DNA from 3 places in the Metabacillus sp. YM-086 genome. Region 1 is predicted to be linked to each of the others. Evidence: riboswitches for the same ligand, from Rfam matches in the RefSeq annotation. Region 1 holds a riboswitch; each other region holds the start of a gene.
The links. A riboswitch is a leader RNA that binds a small molecule or an ion and turns the genes downstream of it on or off. The one in region 1 is predicted to bind cobalamin.
Positions count from the first base shown of each region.

Region 2: it holds a riboswitch for cobalamin, as region 1 does, so the genes downstream of both, ACEWK1_RS22490 (ribonucleoside-diphosphate reductase subunit alpha) here and ACEWK1_RS11060 (DUF4430 domain-containing protein) in region 1, are expected to answer to the same signal.
Region 3: it holds a riboswitch for cobalamin, as region 1 does, so the genes downstream of both, ACEWK1_RS22045 ((2Fe-2S) ferredoxin domain-containing protein) here and ACEWK1_RS11060 (DUF4430 domain-containing protein) in region 1, are expected to answer to the same signal.

Region 1 covers NZ_JBLUOI010000020.1:60,221-62,426, reverse strand. Annotated here, with positions in the region: gene ACEWK1_RS11070 (GTP-binding protein) at 1-402, shown strand, start outside; gene rpmG (50S ribosomal protein L33) at 430-579, shown strand; cobalamin riboswitch at 766-950, shown strand; gene ACEWK1_RS11060 (DUF4430 domain-containing protein) at 1,080-2,206, shown strand, end outside.
Region 2 covers NZ_JBLUOI010000074.1:4,816-7,021, forward strand. Annotated here, with positions in the region: gene nhaC (Na+/H+ antiporter NhaC) at 1-330, shown strand, start outside; cobalamin riboswitch at 507-687, shown strand; gene ACEWK1_RS22490 (ribonucleoside-diphosphate reductase subunit alpha) at 813-2,206, shown strand, end outside.
Region 3 covers NZ_JBLUOI010000070.1:20,887-23,092, forward strand. Annotated here, with positions in the region: gene ACEWK1_RS22040 (hypothetical protein) at 19-165, shown strand; cobalamin riboswitch at 271-468, shown strand; cobalamin riboswitch at 697-885, shown strand; gene ACEWK1_RS22045 ((2Fe-2S) ferredoxin domain-containing protein) at 1,010-1,393, shown strand; gene cobJ (precorrin-3B C(17)-methyltransferase) at 1,477-2,206, shown strand, end outside.

The DNA.
Region 1 (2,206 bases):
AGGAAAATACCGTTTCATCCTGAAAGGTTTATGACTTGGCTTGAAAATTGGCCTGTAGACGTCGTTAGGGCTAAGGGGTTTTTCTGGCTTGCTTCACGTAATGATATAACAGGACTTCTCTCACAGGCTGGTCCCTCTATTATCATTCAGGGAGCAGGAAATTGGATTGCTTCTTATTCAAAGGCAGAGCAGGATCAATTTTTAAAAGAAGAACCTGAGTTATTAGCAAAGTGGGATCACACATACGGTGATCGATTAACAGAGCTTGTTATGATTGGGATCGGCATGAACCGTGAATTGATTGAAAAAGCTCTAGATGAATGCTTATTAACAAACGATGAAATGAAACAGGATTGGTCTTCTTTTAACGATCCTCTTCCAGCTTTTACTGCAGAAAATTAATTTTATTTTTCCAAGGAGGAAATCTTAATGAGAGTAAAAATTACATTAGCATGTACAGAAACTGGTGATCGGAATTATATTACAACAAAAAATAAGCGTAATAACCCCGATCGAATTGAACTTAAAAAATATTGCCCACGATTAAAGAAATATACAGTGCATAGAGAAACAAAATAAGCGAAAAAGTCATGATCATGATTCAAAGATCATGGCTTTTTCTTTTTGAGTCAACCAGGGAATAAATAACGCTATATTATATGAATGAAAGGAAAAAATGATTTTTTGTAGTTTCTACCATATATATGCAGACTCCTACATATATTGACACCATTTTCATACTAGACTATGATTAAAACAGTTAAAATGAATATGATAAAAATAGGTTGATAGTATTATCCTATCATGAAAAGGGAAGTCTGGTGAAAGTCCGGCGCGGTCCCGCCACTGTAAATGAGAGTCTTTACAAATTTGCCACTGTCTATAAGATGGGAAGGCTGTGAGGATGTTGATCATAAGTCAGGAGACCTGCCTATTTTTTCACCTCGTACTACGCGGATAGGAGGGTGTTAAGAAAAGAAAGGTCAATAATTGGACATTTTTTTCTTAACGACTGCAATCCTCTTACATAGAGGCTTTTTTTTTGCCTCAATAAATTTTTATAGATAGGAGAGAACACGTTGTTCAACAAAGTAAAGCATATTATATTATCTGTCCTTTTCGTTTCTACCTTATTCGTTAGCACCTTTCAGACAACTGTATTTGCTGCAGAAGGGGAAACAATATCAGTTGTTGGGAATAACAATGAACTATTACTAGATGAAACAAACTATACATTTGCAGAGGATACAACTGCATTTGATGTACTTGTTCAAGCTGTTGGCGAGAGCCAGATTGAGTATACTGAAGGGGAATATGGAGTTTTTATCACAGGTATTAACGGATTAAAAGCAACCGACCCATATTATTGGGCATTTTATGTTAATGGTGTTCAAGCACAAGTTGGCGCAGACAGTTATGTTGTACAAGAGGGTGACGAGATAAGCTTTCGTTATACTGATTGGACAAAGCCTTCTGAAAATAGCGTGTCACTGCAAATAGTTGGTAATAAAGATCATGTGATTTTACCTGAGCCTTCATCAATTTCGTTCATTGATCAACCAACTGCATTTGATTTATTAAAGATTGGTTACGGACAAGAAAAAATCGAATATGAAACATCTGAATATGGCGTGATGATTACAAGTATCGGAGGATTAGCTGCTGAAGGTACTTATTATTGGGCATTTTATGTCAATGATGAGATGGCATCAGTTGGAGTTGACAGTTACAAGCTTCAAAAAGCTGATAAAGTAACATTAAAATATGAATCTTGGGAAACACCGGCAGAAGAACCTACAGAGGAAGAGCAGCAACCTGAAGAGGAACAACAGCCAGTTGAGAAATTTGATCAAGCTGCCCTTAATAATGCAATAAATGCAGCGAGTCAATATGTTTTAAAACAAGAGGTTGGAGACTGGCAGGCAGTGGCTTTGAAAAAGGCAGGAAAAACATTGCCGGCTAGCTATCTAGCAAACTTGAAAAAACAATTAACCGAACGTCAAGGAAGTTTTTCAAAAATTACAGATTATGAGCGACTAACATTGGGTGCTTTAGCAGCAGGTGAAGATCCAACAAATATCGAAGGGTATAATCTTGTTCAAGCTATCTATAATGGAAATGTAACAAAGCAGGGATTAAATGGGGTAGCTTATGCCCTTATTGCATTAGATAGTGCTAACTTTGAAGTTCCATCTTCAGCTAAATG
Region 2 (2,206 bases), on a different contig from region 1:
ATACAATCAAAGGGACAGCTTATTTTATCAACTGCCGCTTCATCGTTTGGCGTAAACCTATTAACCGGTGAACAATACTTATCAATTCTTATCCCAGGTCAATCATTTAAAGGTCTTTACGATAAAATCAAGCTTGACCGCAAATATTTATCACGAACACTTGAAGATGCCGGAACATTACTTAATCCCTTAATTCCATGGGGAGTTAGTGGAGCTTTCTTCGCTCAAACACTTGGTGTACCCGTTTTAGCGTTTTTACCATTTGCGTTCTTTTTATATCTCTCACCAATATTAACAGTTATATATGGATTTTTTAGTAAACGTGTATAAAGAAAGGGGCTGTCATTATTTTGACAGCCCCTTTCCTTTACAAGTTTCTATCAATCTAGATAATTTTCGACAAACGAAAACAATTGGTTGATTATTTTGTATATGTGCTATATCATGGAAATATATCTAATTATAACTATATATTGATTTATCAACCAAAACATAAAACTATATATTGTATTTTACAAGATTCAGGTGCCAATTAAGGCTGAAAAGGGAATCTGGTGCAATTCCAGAACTGTCCCCGCAACTGTAAATGTGACGAATTGAGAAATCCACTGTACATATTAGGTATGGGAAGGACTCATAGTAGGACGAGCATAAGTCAGGAGACCTACCTATATCTTGTGGAAGTTTCAATTTCTTCGGGGACTGAGAAGGTGAGACGATAGCTGATCATTGAGGCTCTTTTTGCCTTGAACTCTCCTCTGTCGTTTTATCTCTCTCCCTGTGTTACTAATTCAACAGATGGAGGAATATTTATGAGCATCGCAACATCAACATCCCCTATTATTTATAACAACAAAAACGACCAGGAAGCATTTGACATATCCAAATTAACTTCATACATTGAAAGCATTCATCAAAACTTCCCTTCTTTACATATAGATGACTACTTAACACGAATCCAAAACACGATCGTACAAAGAGAGTCTTATACTACAGATCAACTTACTAATTTACTCATTCTAGAAGGCTTGTCAAATATAAATGAACAAGAGCCAGAATGGACATACTTTTGTGCGCAAATCTACTTATCAAAACTGTATAAAGAAGCTGCAGAAAACAGAGGTTATGATAAAAAGCAAAAATATGGAGATTTTTATGATTTAGTGAACACTCTCGTTTCAAAAGGACTCTATAGCTCTAAGCTTCTTGAACAATATTCTCAAAGTGAACTTTCACAAATTGGTTCCTTTATTAAGCCGGAAAATGATAACCTCTTTACATATATTGGCCTAAGAACATTAGCAGATCGTTATTTAACACGTGATTTTAGTAAACAAACATATGAACTGCCTCAAGAGCGTTTTATTATTATTGCAATGACATTAATGGCAAATGAAAACAAAGATCATCGTCTTGAGCTTATAAAACAGGCGTATTGGGCAATGAGCAACCTTTATATGACCGTTGCAACACCTACTTTATCAAATGCAGGAAAACCTGTTGGTCAATTATCGAGTTGTTTTATTGATACAATCGATGATAGTTTACAAGGAATTTTTGATAGTAACACTGATATTGCCAATCTTTCAAAATCTGGTGGAGGTGTTGGTGCATATCTAGGAAAAATTCGAAGCCGTGGTAGTGATATCCGCGGGTTCAAAGGCGTGTCTTCTGGTGTTATTCCATGGATGAAGCAGCTTAACAACACTGCTGTTAGCGTTGATCAATTAGGTCAGCGTAAGGGAGCCATCGCTGTTTACTTGGATGTGTGGCATAAAGATATCTTTTCATTTCTTGATTCGAAGCTGAACAATGGTGATGAAAGAATGCGGACACATGACTTATTTACTGGTGTGTGTATTCCTGATGTATTTATGGAGCAGGTTGAAGCACGTGGTGATTGGTACCTATTTGATCCCCATGAAGTTCGTAAAGTAATGGGCTTTAGCATCGAAGATTATTATGATGAACAAAAAGGACAAGGAAGCTTTAGAGAACGCTATTGGGAATGTGTTCAAAATGAACAGTTATCTAAGGAAAAGGTCCCTGCGATTGATATTATGAAGCGAATTATGATCAGTCAGTTAGAGGCTGGTACGCCATATATGTTCTATCGAGATGAGGTAAACCGCAAGAATGCCAACTCACACCAAGGAATGATTTATTGCAGCAATTTGTGCACAGAAATCACACAAAATCAAAGTCC
Region 3 (2,206 bases), on a different contig from region 1:
CAAAAGGAGGTTACAAGCATGAGCGTTTATGAAAACTTTCCAGTCGCAAACTTAGATAGTGACCAATTAAACAAAATCATGAGTTTAGAAAAAGAATTAAGAAATGAAACAAACGAAAATATTGTGTTAATAGCATATGATGAAAAAGATGAAGGAATGGAATAAGTCACCATTTTTATTGTAACTTTTGTCACTTTATCCAACAATATGTTGAAATATCATTTTGCTTGCTTTAATATAATACCTATCAATTGATAACAACTTAAAATAGTATACGCTGTAAATTAAGATGCCGCTAAAGGCTTAATAGGGAATTCGGTGAAAATCCGGAACTGTCCCCGCAACTGTAAGTGTCGACGAAATAAGCAATCCACTGTATTGAAGCTTTGTTAAAAGTGATATATGGGAAGGGGCTTAAAGTAGAGTGAAACACAAGTCAGGAGACCTGTCTTAATTTATCAAGTTTCAGTTTCTTCGGGAGGTGAGAAGGTGAGACGAATGCAACCATATGAAATTTATTGGATTGCTTTCGTATTGCCTTTTCATCCGCTCAGTAAAAATCTGAGCGGATTTTTTTGTACTATCAATAAGTATAAGATCTTATTCTTGAGTAAAATCTTTTGCATTTAACTTGGAGATTGTTTTTTAAAAAGACATATTTTAAGAGACAACCTAATACGTTTAGATGAGTAAACTAAATAGAGTTTAAGATTAGGTGCACTTCAGATATATGTAGTGCTTAAAAGGGAAGTCGGTGAAAATCCGACACGGTACCCGCCACTGTTATGGGAAGCCTTATAACATAATGTCACTGAATGCAACCGGGAAGACGTTATAAAGCTATGAACCTAAGTCAGGAGACCTGCCTAACTTTTAATACTGATACCTACGGGCATATAGGTAGACGTGTAGTAGAAAATGCTAGTCATTTGCCATTTTTTAATGCACCTCTGCCTATATAGAGGTGCATTTTTATTTGAAAAAATTTTAATAGACTGGAAGTGTTAAGATGACGACTTGGAATCTTACAGAAACAAAGCACCATGTACTCATTTGTAACGGAAGCAGCTGTATGAGAAAAGGTGGAGAAGAAGCAACCCAGGCAATAAGAGAAGAAATCACAAACTTAGATTTGGATGCAAGCATTCATACAACAAGAACTCGTTGTAATGGCAGATGCAAAGATGCTTGTGTAATGGTGGTTTATCCGGAGGGAGTTTGGTATAAAGCTGCAACTCCAGAAATAGCTAAGAAGATTGTTCATGATCACTTAGTTGGTGGAAATGTGGTAGAAGACAGTGTGATCTACACATATGATAAAGACCATTTTTCTGCACCTGAAAATTCAGAATCGATTACAGGAATAGCTAAACCGCAGAAGAGTAACGTTTAATACCGTTATACATTTTGGAAGGAGGAATTTACTTGCTAGGAAAATTACTTGTGATCGGATTTGGCCCAGGAAGCTTTGAACATATGACAAAAAGGGCTCAAGATGCGATTCAAGAAAGTGACTGTATTATTGGATACAAAACATATGTTGAATTGATTCAGGACCTTTTAACAGATCAAGAGATTATTAGTACAGGAATGTCAGAGGAAGTAAGCCGTGCCCAAGCAGCTGTAAAACTTGCAGAAGATGGCAAAACAGTCGCGGTCATATCAAGTGGTGATGCCGGAGTGTATGGAATGGCCGGACTAGTTTATGAAGTTTTAATTGAAAAAGGTTGGTCAGAAGAAACAGGTGTGAGCGTTGAAGTCATTCCGGGTGTTTCGGCTATTAATTCATGTGCATCGCTTTTAGGTGCTCCGATTATGCATGATGCATGCACAATCAGCCTTAGTGACCATTTAACTCCTTGGGAATTGATTGAAAAGCGTATTGATGCAGCTGCTCAGGCTGATTTTGTTATTACTCTTTATAATCCTAAAAGTGGTCGCCGAACAAGACAAATACAAGAGGCGCAACGGATTTTATTAAGCTATCGTTCACCATTAACACCAGTTGGACTTGTAAAAAGTGCGTATCGTGACAGACAGCATATCGTTATTACAGATCTTGAGCATATGCTTGATTATGATATCGGAATGCTTACAACGGTTGTGATTGGAAATTCATCAACATTTTTATATGACAATAAAATGATTACGCCAAGAGGTTATCAACGTAAGTATACGTTAAATACAACTGAGCAGAGATTAAAGC